3 regions of the Pseudomonas sp. AP3_22 TE3818 genome follow, and region 2 is predicted to be linked to each of the others. Evidence: predicted binding sites of a transcription regulator. Region 2 holds the regulator's gene; each other region holds the start of a gene.
The links. Region 2 encodes sigma-54, which starts transcription at its own class of promoters, with help from an activator protein. Its sites were predicted from a motif close to ANTGGCATNNANNTTGCTNT; they were not measured.

Region 1 (5,404 bases), 600 kb from region 2:
GTCGAAGATCTGGTCCAGAACCCAGTCCGGACGCGCGCCTGGACGGTCAACCTTGTTGATGCACACGATTGGACGCAGGCCGGCTTCGAAAGCCTTCTTGGTCACGAAACGGGTTTGCGGCATAGGGCCGTCTTGAGCGTCAACCAGCAGCAGAACGGAGTCGACCATCGACATTACGCGTTCAACTTCGCCGCCGAAGTCGGCGTGGCCCGGGGTGTCCACGATGTTGATGTGGTAGCCGTTCCAGTTGATGGCGGTGTTTTTCGCCAGAATGGTAATACCGCGCTCTTTTTCCTGGTCGTTGGAGTCCATCACGCGCTCGTCGTTGAGCTCGTTGCGCTCCAGGGTGCCGGATTGACGCAGGAGTTTGTCTACCAGGGTGGTTTTACCATGGTCAACGTGGGCAATGATGGCGATGTTGCGTAGATTTTCGATCACTTGTGTATCTCGATCAGAGGATTCGGTGTGCTGACAAGTCTTGGCAGCGATTAACAGTAGCGTCCGTGAAAGCCGTTACAGCTTGACGGTGGCGTCGGGGGGCCGGTGACGCAGGCCACAGGCAAACAGCCCCGGGCACTTAGCTCGGTCGATAAACGCGCACATTGGCATGCCCCTCACTGAGCAAATGGTGGGCATGCAGGCGACTCATCACGCCTTTGTCGCAATACAGCAGGTACTGGCGAGTAGGGTCCAGTTCCTTGAAACGAGCGTTCACTGCATAAAACGGCATCGTTTGTACCTCGATGCCAGCGAGTTCCAGCGGGTCGTCTTCAGCGGCGTCCGGGTGACGGATGTCGATGACGATCTGACCGGCCAGCGCTTCGCTGACTTCTTCAATCTGCAAGTCCTGGCCCAATTCGTCGATCACGCGATCGATCGGCACCAGCTTGGCGTTTTCGAGCGCACGCTCGAGCACCGCCATATCGAATTCTTTCTCTTCGTGCTCGACACGGTAGCGCTTGGCGGCGGTCTTCGGATTGACCGAAATGACCCCGCAGTACTCCGGCATGTGCCGGGCGAAATCGGCGGTGCCGATCTCGTTGGCCGTGTCGATGATGTCTTGCTTGTGGCTGGCGATCAGCGGGCGCAAGACCAGTTTGTCGGTCACGCAATCGATCACTGACAGGTTTGGCAGCGTCTGGCTCGACACCTGGGAGATCGCCTCACCGGTGACGAGGGCCTCGATGTGCAGTCGATCGGCAATTTGGGACGAAGCGCGCAACATCATACGCTTCAATACTACGCCCATATGACTGTTATCGACTTTGCCGAGAATTTCGCCCAGCACTTCCTCGAACGGCACACTGACAAATAGCACGCGTTGGGAGCTGCCGTACTTCTTCCAGATGAAATGCGCGACTTCCATGACGCCCAGTTCGTGGGCACGTCCGCCCAGGTTGAAGAAGCAGAAATGCGCCATCAGGCCGCGGCGCATGATCTGGTAGGCCGCCACGGTGGAGTCGAAGCCACCGGACATCAGCACCAGCGTCTGCTCCAGGGCGCCCAGCGGATATCCGCCGATGCCGTTGTGCTGGCTGTGGATCACGAACAACCGTTGGTCGCGAACTTCGATGCGGACTTCGATTTCAGGCTTTTTCAGGTCGATCCCGGCGGCACCACACTGACGGCGCAACTGGCTGCCGACATATTTCTCGACATCGATCGAGCTGAACGGGTGCTTGCCGGCACGCTTGCAACGCACCGAGAAAATCTTGCCGGCCAGTGCATCGCCATAGTGCTGCTTGCACTTTTCAACGATGTCGTCGAAATCACCCAGCGGGTACTCGTCGATCTGCAGGAAGTGCGCGACGCCCGGCATGCAGCTCAGGCGCTCGCCCATCTCCTTCAGGGCCTTGGGGTCGCTGACGCGGGTTTCCAGCTCGAGGTTGTCCCACACGCCGTTCACCACCACGGCCGGGTCCAGATCGCGGAGCACGGCACGGATGTTCTTGGCCAATTGGCGGATGAAACGCATCCGTACCGGGCGGCTCTTGATGGTGATCTCGGGGAAGACTTTTACGATTAATTTCATGGAAACAGCGCGCGCAGGGCCTGCCGAAAAAGGGGGGCGCGGATTATAGCGGAAATTGCTCAAGGTTTAACCAGTTAATGTGCAGAAGGTTTTGCGCGCACCAAAACGGGTCATTTATTCATTTTGACGCCACATTACGGGGCGGTATTTTCGACTTTAAAGCGCATTAATGGCTGATAAGCGTGTTTTTGGGGCAAAAAACCCATGCTGGGGCACTGGCATGCAATTTGCTCCCTTGTGAGGCAGGTTGCCTTGGCAGAGTATTCGCGCCGGCATCACCCACATTTAAGGGCATCCACTACTAGCCCGAAGCCACCCGGAGGACACTATGTCGAAGTCGGTTCAACTCATCAAAGATCATGACGTCAAATGGATTGATCTGCGCTTCACGGACACCAAAGGCACTCAGCACCACGTGACCATGCCGGCTCGCGATGCGCTGGATGACGACTTCTTCGAAGTCGGCAAAATGTTCGACGGTTCCTCCATCGCTGGCTGGAAAGGCATCGAAGCCTCCGACATGATCCTGATGCCGGACGACTCCACCGCTGTCCTCGATCCGTTCACCGAAGAACCGACCCTGATCCTGGTCTGCGACATCATCGAGCCTTCGAGCATGCAGGGCTACGACCGCGACCCACGTGCGATCGCCAAGCGCGCCGAAGAGCACCTGAAAGCCACCGGTATCGGTGACACCGTATTCGCAGGTCCAGAGCCAGAGTTCTTCATCTTTGACCAGGTGAAGTTCAAGTCCGACATTTCCGGTTCCATGTTCAAGATCTACTCCGAACAAGGTTCCTGGATGTCCGACCAGGACATCGAAGGCGGCAACAAGGGCCACCGCCCAGGCGTCAAAGGCGGCTACTTCCCGGTTCCACCGTTCGACCACGACCACGAAATCCGTACCTCCATGTGCAACGCACTGGAAGAAATGGGCCTGACCGTCGAAGTTCACCACCACGAAGTGGCAACTGCCGGCCAGAACGAAATCGGCGTCAAGTTCAACACCCTGGTGAAGAAGGCCGACGAAACCCAAACCCTGAAGTACGTCGTGCACAACGTAGCTGATGCCTACGGCCGCACCGCGACCTTCATGCCTAAGCCTCTGTACGGCGACAACGGCTCGGGTATGCACGTGCACATGTCCATCTGGAAAGATGGCAAGAACACTTTCGCAGGCGAAGGCTATGCCGGCCTGTCGGACACCGCCCTGTACTTCATCGGCGGCATCATCAAGCACGGTAAGGCCCTGAACGGCTTCACCAACCCGGCGACCAACTCCTACAAGCGTCTGGTTCCAGGCTTCGAAGCGCCAGTGATGCTGGCCTACTCGGCTCGCAACCGTTCCGCTTCGATCCGCATTCCTTACGTGTCGAGCCCGAAAGCCCGCCGTATCGAAGCACGCTTCCCGGATCCGGCTGCCAACCCGTACCTGTGCTTCGCCGCACTGTTGATGGCTGGCCTGGACGGCATCCAGAACAAGATCCACCCTGGCGACGCTGCTGACAAAAACCTGTACGACCTGCCGCCTGAAGAGGCGAAAGAGATTCCACAAGTTTGCGGCAGCCTGAAAGAAGCCCTGGAAGAGCTGGACAAAGGTCGTGCGTTCCTGACCAAAGGCGGCGTTTTCAGCGACGACTTCATCGACGCTTACATCGCCCTGAAAAGCGAAGAAGAAATCAAGGTACGTACCTTCGTACACCCACTGGAATACGAGCTGTACTACAGCTGCTGATCCAGTAGCGCTGCGGCACGCGGCGTAACAAAAAGAGGCCTCCTTCGGGAGGCCTTTTTATTGCCCACGATTCAACGGCTGAAGCACATCCCTGTGGGAGCGGGCTTGCTCGCGAAAGCGGTCTGTCTGATAAGCAGATGTTGAATGTACTGACGTCTTCGCGAGCAAGCCCGCTCCCACCGGGATTTGTAGCGCGGGGAATATCTCGCAAACCATACCCAAATGTTTAGCGGCTTGGTTCAAACATACCGCCTGACCTATGCTGCAACCCAACGCTTTCGCTTCCGGTCGATTCCATGGGTCGTGGTTTTTTCTTCATCCTGCTGCTGATCGCCCTGCCCGCCGTGGCGCAGATCTACAAATACACGGACACCAACGGCGCCACTGCGTACAGCAATCAACCGCCTGACGGCACCAGTGCCCAACCGGTCCACTTGCCACCCCTCAACAGCATTGAGCGCCAGCCTCCCGGTGAAGCCGCGCCTGTTGCTGAAGCCGCCCCGAATGAGCAGCCCCAAGAACCCTATGAAGTGCTGGACCTGACCGGCCTGCCCAAAACCGAAGCTCTGCGCGCCAACAATGGCACCTTCACGATAAACGTACTGATCAAGCCGCGCCTGCAAGCCCCCCATCTGCTGCGCCTGCTGCTGGACGGCCAGCCCTACGGCCAGCCAGTCAACGTGCCGATCCTGCAACTGGTGAACATCGATCGCGGTGAGCATCGCCTCGCCGTGCAAGTGATCGATGGCGAAAACGTTGTGCAGCAGAGCCCCACCACAACCTTCACCGTGCAACGAGTGCACACGCCTTGAAGGTCTGGCTACTGATCGCCTGCTTCATTGCGCTGCCCACGTCAGCGCAGGTCTTCACTTACGTTGACCACCAAGGCATTCGGGTTTTCACCGACCAACCCAAACCCGGCAACGCCACGCGTGTACCGCAGGTAAATAGCAATCGAATGGCGGCCAACCCCACACGTGCAGCGCCGCCGAGTGCAGAAGACAGTCCCGAAGTACAAGCGCCGTTCCACTATGACCTGTTGCGCATCCTGGTTCCGGAACCCGATGCGACCATCCGCAGCAACGCCGGTGAAATCATCGTCAGTGCCACCAACGAACCCGCCCTGCAACCCGGTCACCGCTACCGGTTGCTGCTCGACGGCCAGCCCACCGCCGAACCCGGCCCGAGTCCGGTGTTCCCGTTGAGCAACATCAATCGCGGCAGCCATACCCTGTCCGTGGAAATCCTCGATGAGCAGGGACGCATCATCGAACGCACCGCCAGCCAACCCTTCCATATGCAGCGCACGTCTCTCGCCCAGAAGCGCAAGATCAAACCCTGCACCCTCGATGACTACGGCCAGCGGCCGGAATGCCCGCCGGGCGACAAACCCGCCGAAGAAAAAAATCCTTTCCTGCGACTTTTTTAACCTCGTTCAGGTTTGCGCACTATATTGGTGCAACCGCTTGCACCGTACTCACATTCCAACCCATTTTGGTTCGAAATTACCCGTGAAAGCCGGTAGAACGCCACGCAAGCGAGCGTCAAACGCCCGTTTCAGGGCTTTGGCGCTTCTTTTAGGAGCCTTGGTTTGGTTTTTGCATTTTCCCCGTATCAACGCTTGTTTCTTGCGCATG
Region 2 (5,404 bases):
GGATCAAGAACGCCGACGGTACCACCCTCAGCACCCATCAGGGCTGCCGCGTTTATGGCAACAGTCACGGGTTTATTGGTGGTTATGCGTCGACTCGCCACAGCCTCAGCTGCGTGATGATTGCCGAAGCGGACGGCCAGATGCAGCGTGATTACTGGTACGACGTGAACCGTCAGGGTAACTTGCTGGCCGATCCGGTAAGCATCGGCCAGCGTGCCGCGCAACGGGCGGCGAGCCGTCTGGGCGCGCGTCCGGTGCCGACCTGCGAGGTGCCGGTGCTGTTTTCCGCAGAGTTGGCGGGTGGCCTGTTCGGCAGCTTCCTGTCGGCGATTTCCGGCGGCAGCCTGTATCGCAAATCGTCGTTCCTTGAAGGCACGCTGGGGCAGAAGCTGTTTCCAGAGTGGCTGACCATCGACGAGCGCCCACACTTGATGCGTGCCATGGGCAGCGCGGCGTTCGATGGAGATGGTCTGGCAACCTATGCCAAACCGTTCGTCGAAAAAGGCGAGTTGGTGTCGTACATCCTCGGCACCTACTCCGGCCGCAAGCTCGGCATGCCGAGCACCGCCAATGCCGGCGGCGTGCACAACCTGTTCGTCACCCATGGCGATGAAGACCAGGCGGCCTTGCTGCGGCGCATGGGGCGCGGGCTGTTGGTGACTGAGCTGATGGGGCAGGGCCTGAACATGGTGACCGGTGACTATTCCCGCGGCGCGGCGGGTTACTGGGTCGAGAACGGCGAAATCCAGTTCGCGGTCCAGGAAGTGACCATCGCCGGCAACATGCGCGACATGTTCAAACAGATCGTGGCCGTGGGTAATGATCTTGAGTTGCGTAGCAACATTCGTACAGGTTCGGTGTTGATCGAGCGGATGACGGTGGCGGGCAGCTAAGCCAGGGCCACGGCACAAAAAAAGGCGCGCCACCCATCGGGTGGCGCGCCTTTTTATTGGCCGTCTGGTGCATTGCATTGACGGAATTTGGGGCCGCTTCGCGCCCCGGCGGGAGCAAGCTCCCTCGCCACAAAATCAACAGGAAAGGAGGGTGTAGTTGTTACTCGCCTTCGTCGAAGAAATTGTTGATCAACGCCACCAGCGCATCCAGGGCTTCCTGTTCCTGCTCGCCTTCTGTGCTCAAGTGGATCGTGGTGCCTTTGCCGGCGGCCAGCATCATCATCGCCATGATGCTTTTGCCATCGACCATGGACTCTGGTGTGCGACCGGCCCGGATCTGGCACGGGAACTGACCCGCGACCCCAACGAATTTTGCAGAAGCGCGGGCGTGCAGGCCCAGTTTATTGATGATTTCGATTTCCAGAGCAGGCATCGCGATGTGAATCCTTTAGCTGAGGTCGCGGTGGCGAACCTGGACGTTCTTCAGGGTTTTTTGCAGCACCTGCCCCAGACGCTCGGTCAGGTAGACGGAGCGGTGATGTCCGCCAGTGCAGCCAATGGCAATGGTGACGTAGGCGCGGTTGCTGGCGGCAAAACGAGGCAGCCACTTTAGCAGGTATGTGGAAATGTCCTGGAACATCTCTTCGACATCCGGCTGTGCCGCCAGGTATTCGGCAACCGGTTGATCGAGCCCGGACTGCTCGCGCAGTTCCGGTTTCCAGTAAGGGTTGGGCAGGCAGCGCACATCGAACACCAGGTCGGCGTCCACCGGCATGCCGCGCTTGAACCCGAAGGATTCCACCAGGAACGCAGTACCGGGTTCCGGCTGGTTCAACAGGCGCAGCTTGATGGTGTCGCGCAGTTGATAGAGGTTCAGGCTGGTGGTGTTGATCTTGAGATCGGCGAGGTCGGCGATCGGCCCGAGCAGGACGCTTTCGACGTTGATGGCTTCGGCCAGCGAGCGGTTGGCGTTGCTCAGGGGGTGACGCCGGCGGGTTTCCGAGAAGCGCTTGAGCAGGGTTTCTTCGTCGGCATCCAGGTACAGGACATCGCACTGGATGTGGCGGCTGCGGACTTCTTCGAGCAGCTCGGGGAAGCGTGACAGGTGGCTGGGCAGGTTGCGGGCATCAATGGAAACGGCCACCAGCGGCTGCATCAGCTCGGTATGAATTAACGCTCGTTCGGCCAGTTCCGGCAGCAGGCCGGCAGGCAGATTGTCGATGCAGTAGTAGCCGTTGTCCTCAAGAACATTGAGGGCGGTACTTTTACCCGAGCCGGAACGGCCACTGACGATGATCAAGCGCATGATTACTGACCGTTTTGCTCGTCCAGGACAACCTGATACAGGGCTTCGTTGCTTGCGGCATGGCGCAGTTTTTCGCGAACGTCCTTGCGGTCGAGCATGCTGGCGATCTGTCGCAGCAGCTCAAGGTGCGCATCGGTAGCGGCTTCCGGAACCAGCAGAACGAACAGCAGGTCAACCGGCGCGCCGTCGATGGCGTCGAAATCGATTGGGGCGTCCAGGTGCATCAAGGCACTGATGGGCGATACACAACCCTTGAGACGGCAGTGTGGAATAGCGATGCCGTTGCCAAAACCGGTGGAGCCGAGTTTTTCACGGGCAATCAGCGCCTCGAAGACATCTTGCATCTCCAGAGCCGGCACTTCGCGGGCGATCAGATTGGCAATTTGTTCGAGGGCTTTCTTTTTACTGCCGCCCGGCACGTTCACGAGGGAACGGCCGGGGGTCAGGATACTTTCAAGTCGGATCATGGGTTGGGAGTGTTAACGACCGGTTGCGCCCTGAAGGAGGCTCTGGGTCTTTTCCTTATGCTTTTTGAGTTGTTTATCCAGCTTGTCGGTGAGTGCATCGATCGCAGCGTACATATCGGTATGTTCCGCATTGGCGACCACTTCATTCCCGGGAATATGCAGCGTGGCTTCGATTTTCTGCTTCAGCTTTTCGACGGTCATCGTGACCTGCACGTTAGTGATCTTGTCGAAATGTCGCTCCAATCGTTCGAGTTTTTCGCCGATGTAGGTGCGAAGAGGTTCGGTCACTTCCAGTTGGTGTCCACTGATGTTGACTTGCATACAGCTTCTCCTTCGTTGCCAGTGCATAAAGCGGTAGATCAGATGATCTACCACTGGAACGCTGTGGCGTGGCTCTACATCAACCGCTTGCGTTCGCTCGAAGGCGCGATCCCGAGGGATTCGCGGTACTTGGCGACGGTGCGGCGAGCCACCTGAATGCCTTGTGCCTCCAGTAAACCAGCGATCTTGCTGTCACTCAACGGCTTTTTCTGATTTTCCGCGGCAACCAGTTTTTTGATGATCGCCCGGATCGCCGTGGACGAGCATTCGCCGCCTTCGGAGGTGCTTACGTGACTGGAGAAAAAGTATTTCAGTTCATAAATGCCCCGGGGGGTGTGCATGAACTTCTGGGTGGTCACCCGTGAAATCGTCGACTCATGCATGCCGACCGCTTCGGCGATGTCATGCAGGACCAGCGGCTTCATGGCCTCGTCGCCATATTCGAGGAACCCGCGCTGATGCTCCACGATCTGGGTGGCAACCTTCATCAGGGTTTCATTGCGGCTCTGCAGGCTCTTGATGAACCAGCGGGCCTCCTGCAACTGATTGCGCATGAACGTGTTGTCGGCGCTGGTATCGGCGCGGCGCACAAAACCGGCGTACTGGGCGTTGACCCGCAGCCGTGGCACCGACTCCTGATTCAGCTCCACCAGCCAGCGCTCGTTGTCCTTGCGTACGATAACGTCAGGAACGACGTACTCGGCTTCGGTGGACTCGATCTGCGAGCCCGGGCGCGGGTTGAGGCTCTGGACCAGTTCTATGACCTGGCGCAGCTCATCTTCCTTGAGCTTCATGCGGCGCATCAACTGGCTGTAGTCGCGGCTGCCGAGCAGGTCGATGTAATCGGTGACAAGGCGCTTGGCTTCGGCCAGCCAAGGGGTCTTGGCGGGCAACTGACGCAATTGCAGCAGCAGGCATTCGCCCAGGTTGCGTGCGCCGATGCCGGCCGGCTCGAATTGCTGGATGCGGTGCAGGACGGCTTCGATTTCGTCCAGTTCGATGTCCAGTTCCGGATCGAAGGCTTCGAGGATTTCCTCGAGGGTTTCGTCCAGATAGCCCTGATTGTTGATGCAGTCGATCAGGGTCACGGCGATCAGGCGATCGGTGTCGGACATCGGAGCCAGGTTCAGCTGCCACAGCAAGTGGCTTTGCAGGCTTTCACCGGCCGAGGTGCGGGTGGTGAAGTCCCACTCGTCATCGTCATTGCTGGGCAGGCTGCTGGCGCTGGTCTGGTAAACGTCTTCCCACGCGGTGTCGACGGGGAGTTCGTTGGGGATGCGCTCGTTCCAGTCACCCTCTTCGAGGTTATCAACCGTCGGGGCGCTTTCCTGGTAGGAGGGTTCCTGGATATCGGTGTTGGGCTTTTGTTCGGCGTTGTCGGCCAAGGGGTCGGAATTGTCGAAGTCGTCGCCTTCTTCCTGGCGTTCGAGCATCGGATTGGACTCCAGGGCCTCCTGGATTTCCTGTTGCAGGTCCAGGGTCGACAATTGGAGCAGGCGGATGGCCTGTTGCAGCTGAGGTGTCATCGTCAGCTGCTGGCCCATTCTCAAGACTAGCGATGGTTTCATGGCAGGGGCTTAACACCTTATTCGCCGGCGCACATGCGCCATCCACTACAGGGCGCCGGGGCGCCAAACATAAGCAAATTATATGCCTGAAACTGAAGGATTTGCCTAGAGCGCTGTAACAATAAAAAACTATAAATTTGTGTTGCGCTGCTGCCCTTGTTGGGAACTGAACACGCGGGGTCGCAGGAGGCGCCGATGAATCGCGAGACCGGTGCCCGGGCAGTTGCCTGGGCACACCTCAGCGTTTACAGGCGGAACTCATGGCCCAGGTACACTTCCTTCACCAGATTGTTGGCCAGGATGGTCTCTGCATCACCTTCGGCGATCAGTTGACCGTCATTGACGATATAGGCGGTTTCACAGATGTCCAGGGTTTCACGAACGTTGTGGTCCGTGATCAGCACGCCAATGCCTTTGGCCTTGAGGTGGTAAATGATCTGTTTGATGTCGCCGACTGAAATCGGGTCCACGCCGGCAAACGGTTCATCGAGGAGGATGAACTTCGGGTTGGTGGCCAGGGCGCGGGCGATTTCCACGCGGCGGCGCTCACCACCGGACAGGCTCATGCCGAGGTTGTCGCGGATGTGGCTGATGTGGAATTCCTGCAGCAGGCTTTCCAGCTCCTTGCGACGACCGGCCTTGTCGAGCTCCTTGCGGGTCTCGAGGATGGCCATGATGTTGTCGGCCACCGACAGTTTGCGGAAGATCGATGCTTCTTGCGGCAAATAGCCGATACCGGCTTTTGCACGGCCGTGCATCGGCTGGTGGCTGACGTCCAGGTCATCGATCAGGACGCGGCCCTGGTCGGCTTGCACCAGGCCGACGATCATGTAGAAGCAGGTGGTCTTG
Region 3 (5,404 bases), 800 kb from region 2:
CTGATTGCCGAGCAGATCCTTGTCGGCGCGATACTGGGCTTCTCCCTGCTGCTGTTTTTCCAGGCGTTCGTGGTGGCGGGGCAGATTGTCGCGATCCAGATGGGCATGGGCTTTGCCTCGATGGTTGACCCTACCAACGGTGTGTCTGTCGCGGTGATCGGGCAGTTTTTCACCATGCTGGTGACACTGATGTTCCTGGCCATGAACGGTCATCTGGTCGTGTTCGAGGTGCTCACCGAAAGCTTCACTACGCTGCCCGTGGGCAGCGGCTTGATGGTCAATCATTTCTGGGAGCTGGCCGGCAAACTCGGCTGGGTGCTCGGCGCGGCGCTGTTGCTGGTGCTGCCGGCGATCACCGCGCTGCTGGTGGTCAACATCGCGTTTGGCGTGATGACCCGCGCCGCACCGCAGTTGAACATCTTCTCCATCGGCTTCCCGCTGACCCTGGTGCTCGGGCTGTTCATCGTCTGGGTCGGGCTGGCGGACATCGTTAATCAGTATCAACCGCTGGCCACCGAGGCCCTGCAGTTTTTACGCGAACTGGCAAAGGCGCGCTGAGTCATGGCTGAGAGCGAAAGCGGTCAGGACAAAACAGAAGACCCCACGGATAAAAAGAAAAAGGACGCCCGTGAAAAGGGTGAGATTGCCCGCTCCAAGGAGCTCAACACCCTGGCGATCATGCTCGCCGGTGCCGGTGCGCTGCTGGTCTTCGGTGGGGCGCTTGCCCAGGAGATGATGGACCTGATGCGCCTGAACTTTTCCCTGTCGCGCGACGTGGTGCTGGATCAGCGTGCGATGGGCACCTATCTGCTGCACTCGGGACAGATTGCCTTGCTGGCGATTCAGCCGGTGATGATCACCTTGCTCCTGGCGGCGTTGATCGGGCCGATCTCCCTCGGCGGCTGGCTGTTCTCCGCCGGCACCATGGCGCCGAAGTTCAGCCGTATGAACCCGGGTGCCGGCCTCAAGCGTATGTTCTCGGGCAAGGCTGTGGCCGAACTGCTCAAGGCGCTGGCGAAGTTCTTCATCGTCCTGTTCGTGGCCCTTGTGGTGTTGTCGGCGGATATCGACGACCTGTTGCGCATCGCCCATGAGCCACTGGACCGGGCGATCACTCACAGCCTGCAAGTGGTGGGCTGGAGCACGCTGTGGATGGCCTGCGGGCTGGCCATTATCGCCGCCGTGGATGTGCCGATACAGCTGTGGGAAAGCATCAAGAAACTGAAGATGACCAAGCAGGAAGTGCGCGACGAGCACAAGGATCAGGAGGGGCGGCCGGAGGTCAAGCAGCGGATTCGACAGCTGCAGCGCGAAATGTCCCAGCGGCGGATGATGGCCGCGATTCCCGAGGCTGACGTGGTCATCACCAACCCGACCCACTACGCCGTGGCCCTCAAATACGATCCGGAGAAGGGCAGTGCGCCGGTATTGCTGGCCAAGGGCTCCGACTTCCTGGCCCTGAAGATCCGCGAGATCGCCGCGGCCAACGAGATCCTGTTGCTGGAGTCGCCGGCTCTCGCGCGTTCGATTTATTACTCCACCGAGCTGGAGCAGGAAATCCCCGGCGGGCTCTATCTGGCGGTTGCGCAGGTACTGGCCTACGTCTATCAGATTCGACAGTACCGGGCGGGCAAGGGCAAGCGGCCTGATCCGCTCAAGGACGACCTGCCTATTCCACCGGATCTGCGCCGCGATTCCTGAGTCTAGCGCTGTCGCTGATGGCCCCTTCGCGGGCAAGCCCGCTCCCACAGGTTCGGCGAAAACCTTGTGGGAGCGTGGCTTGCCCGCGATGACGTCAGTCCCGGCAATACATATCCCCCTGAAAAAACTCTCTATTTCTCCCTTTGCAAAAGTTGGAAAGCTTCTTGCAATAGCCGCCCTGCGCCTGCTTCAGGCGTCAAAAGTTTGCTTTAAAGGAACGGGGAAAACCGGTGGATCGCTCTCAGTTAATCAACAGTGCCCGCAGCAACATTGCCGACCTCAGTCGAGGCAATCTGGGCGTGCCGCTGTTGCTGCTGGTCATGCTGGCGATGATGATGCTGCCGGTGCCGCCGTTCCTGCTCGACGTGTTCTTCACCTTCAACATTGCCCTGTCCATTGTCGTGCTGCTGGTGTGCGTCTACGCCTTGCGCCCGCTGGATTTCGCGGTGTTCCCGACCATTCTGCTGGTGGCGACGCTGTTGCGCCTGGCATTGAACGTGGCCTCCACGCGGGTGGTGATGCTCCACGGCCAGGACGGTCACGCGGCCGCCGGCAAGGTGATCCAGGCGTTCGGCGAGGTGGTGATCGGCGGTAACTACGTGGTGGGTATCGTGGTCTTCGCGATCCTGATGATCATCAACTTCGTCGTGGTGACCAAGGGTGCGGGGCGGATTTCCGAGGTGAGCGCGCGTTTCACCCTCGATGCGATGCCCGGCAAGCAAATGGCGATCGACGCCGACCTCAACGCCGGCCTGATCGATCAGGCCCAGGCCAAGGCCCGCCGCTCGGAAGTCGCCCAGGAAGCCGAGTTCTACGGTTCCATGGACGGTGCCAGCAAATTCGTCCGTGGTGACGCGATTGCCGGCCTGTTGATCCTGTTCATCAACCTGATCGGTGGCATGGCGGTCGGTATCTTCCAGCACAACATGAATTTCGCCGACGCCGGCAAGGTGTACGCACTGTTGACCATCGGTGACGGTTTGGTGGCGCAATTGCCATCACTGTTGTTATCGACAGCAGCGGCCATCATGGTGACCCGTGCGTCCGGCTCGGAAGACATGGGCAAACAGATCAATCGCCAGATGTTCGCCTCGCCCAAGGCACTGGCGGTGGCGGCAGGCTTGATGGCGGTCATGGGCCTGGTGCCCGGCATGCCGCACTTCTCGTTCCTGACCATGGCGGCCCTGGCGGCCGGTGGCGCTTACCTGTTCTGGAAAAAGCAGAACGTCGCCAAGGTTCAGGCCCTGCAAGAGGTCAAGCGCCAGCAGGAACTGCTGCCGTCGCCGGCCCGCGCCCAGGAAACCAAGGAGCTTGGCTGGGATGACGTGACGCCCATCGACATGATCGGCCTGGAAGTGGGCTATCGCCTGATTCCGCTGGTGGACCGCAACCAGGGCGGCCAGCTGCTGGCGCGGATCAAGGGGGTGCGCAAGAAGCTGTCCCAGGATCTGGGCTTCCTGATGCCGACCGTGCATATCCGCGACAACCTCGACCTGGCGCCGAGTGCCTATCGCCTGACCCTGATGGGGGTGATTCTGGCGGAGGCGGAAATTTACCCGGATCGCGAGCTGGCGATCAACCCGGGGCAGGTCTACGGTACGCTCAACGGCATTACCGCCAAAGATCCGGCTTTCGGCCTGGAGGCGGTCTGGATCGAAATCAGCCAGCGTGCCCAGGCGCAGTCCCTCGGTTACACGGTGGTGGATGCCAGCACAGTGGTGGCCACCCACTTGAACCAGATACTCTACAAGCACTCCAGTGAACTGATCGGTCACGAAGAAGTGCAGCAACTCATGCAATTGCTGGCCAAAAGCTCGCCGAAACTGGCGGAAGAGCTGGTGCCGGGCGTGGTTTCGCTGTCGCAGCTGCTCAAGGTGCTGCAAGCGCTGTTGGCCGAGCAAGTGCCTGTTCGCGATATCCGCAGCATTGCCGAGGCCATCGCCAACAATGCCGCCAAGAGTCAAGATACCGCCGCACTGGTGGCTGCTGTGCGGGTTGGCGTCTCCCGTGCAATCGTCCAAAGCATTGTAGGGACTGAGTCGGAGCTGCCAGTCATCACGCTGGAGCCAAGGTTGGAACAGATATTGCTCAATAGTCTGCAAAAGGCAGGACAAGGCTCGGAAGAGGGCGTTCTGCTGGAGCCAAGCATGGCTGAGAAGCTGCAACGCTCGTTGATCGACGCGGCGCAGCGTCAGGAGATGCAGGGTCAGCCGGTGATTCTGCTGGTGGCCGGTCCGGTTCGCGCGATGCTCTCGCGATTCGGCCGGCTCGCAGTCCCGGGTTTGCACGTGTTGGCTTACCAGGAAATCCCTGACAACAAGCAAGTGACCATCGTTGCGACAGTAGGGCCCAACGGCTGAGGTAGTGGTTTATGCAAGTTAAGCGTTTTTTCGCCGCCGATATGCGTCAGGCCATGAAGCTGGTTCGCGATGAGCTGGGCGCTGATGCAGCCATTATCGGCAACCGCCGGATTGCCGGGGGCGTCGAGCTGACGGCTGCGCTGGATTACAAGTTGTCGGCGCTGGCGCCGCGTGTTCCGAACATGGAGCTCGAAGACGAGCTGCGCAAGACTCAGTCGCGGATCGTCACCGCCCAGGCCGAATTGAGCCTGCGCAGCGATGGCGAGAGCGACAATGCGACCAACCGCCAGTTGTTCGCCGGCCTGCCGTTGACCGCCGCCGAGCCGCTGATCGAACCGACCTACGCCGAACCCCGTCGCCCCGCACCGGTTGCTGAGCCTGCGTCCAGTGGCGTGGACCCGCGTGCGTTCGACTCGATGCGCTTCGAGCTCAATAGCCTGCGCGAACTCATGGAAGTACAACTCGGGTCCCTGGCCTGGAACCAGCTGCAAGGCAGCCGTCCGGACCAGGCCAACCTCTGGCGTCGCCTGCAACGCATTGGCCTGTCCGGCCCGCTGTCGCGCGACCTGCTGGCACTGATAACCGAAATCCAGGAGCCTCGTCAGGCCTGGCGTATGTTGCTGGCGCACCTGGCGCGCATGATCGTTACCCCGGACGTCGAGCCGCTGGAAGAGGGCGGAGTCATCGCCATGGTCGGCCCTGCCGGCATGGGCAAGACCACGACCCTGGCCAAGCTGGCTGCCCGTTACGTGCTCAAGTACGGCGCGCAGAACATTGCGCTGGTGAGCATGGACAGCTTCCGCATCGGCGCCCAGGAACAACTCAAGACCCTGGGGCGCATTCTCAATGTGCCGGTGACCCACGTCGATCCGGGCCAGTCCCTGGTGCAGGCGCTGGATCCATTGCTGCGCAAGCGCGTGGTGCTGATCGATACCGCCGGCCTGCAGGCCAGCGACCCGGCCCTGCGCATGCAGCTCGAAAGCCTGGCCGGTCGTGGCATCCGCTCAAAAAATTATCTGGTCCTGGCAACCACCAGCCAGAAACAGGTTCTAACCGCCGCTTATCACAGTTACAAGCGTTGCGGGCTCGCCGGCTGCATCCTGACTAAACTGGATGAAACGGCAAGCCTGGGCGAGGTGTTGAGCCTGGCCATCAGTCATGAGCTGCCAGTGGCGTACCTGACCGATGGCCCGCGGATTCCGGATGATCTCCATCTGCCGCGCCGTCATCAGTTGGTCAGTCGCGCCGTCAGCGTGCAAATGCAGGAAGAACCCAGCGAAGAAGCCATGGCTGACATGTTCGCTGACATCTACCACAGCCCGACCAAGCAGGTCGGCTAAGGT

Region 1: the regulator sigma-54 is predicted to act here: its motif matches at 2,247-2,266, upstream of glnA (glutamate--ammonia ligase).
Region 3: the regulator sigma-54 is predicted to act here: its motif matches at 1,853-1,872, upstream of flhA (flagellar biosynthesis protein FlhA).

Annotation. Positions count from the first base shown of each region.
Region 1 covers NZ_JBRJHL010000001.1:6,280,760-6,286,163, forward strand. The annotation lists gene typA (translational GTPase TypA) at 1-438, opposite strand, end outside; gene thiI (tRNA uracil 4-sulfurtransferase ThiI) at 578-2,032, opposite strand; gene glnA (glutamate--ammonia ligase) at 2,361-3,767, shown strand; gene AB7M25_RS28520 (DUF4124 domain-containing protein) at 4,064-4,579, shown strand; gene AB7M25_RS28525 (DUF4124 domain-containing protein) at 4,576-5,196, shown strand.
Region 2 covers NZ_JBRJHL010000001.1:5,683,027-5,688,430, reverse strand. The annotation lists gene pmbA (metalloprotease PmbA) at 1-893, shown strand, start outside; gene AB7M25_RS25975 (HPr family phosphocarrier protein) at 1,054-1,326, opposite strand; gene rapZ (RNase adapter RapZ) at 1,342-2,199, opposite strand; gene ptsN (PTS IIA-like nitrogen regulatory protein PtsN) at 2,202-2,666, opposite strand; gene hpf (ribosome hibernation-promoting factor, HPF/YfiA family) at 2,679-2,987, opposite strand; gene AB7M25_RS25955 (RNA polymerase factor sigma-54) at 3,062-4,555, opposite strand; gene lptB (LPS export ABC transporter ATP-binding protein) at 4,801-5,404, opposite strand, start outside.
Region 3 covers NZ_JBRJHL010000001.1:4,878,718-4,884,121, reverse strand. The annotation lists gene fliR (flagellar biosynthetic protein FliR) at 1-558, shown strand, start outside; gene flhB (flagellar biosynthesis protein FlhB) at 562-1,701, shown strand; gene flhA (flagellar biosynthesis protein FlhA) at 1,932-4,061, shown strand; gene flhF (flagellar biosynthesis protein FlhF) at 4,073-5,401, shown strand.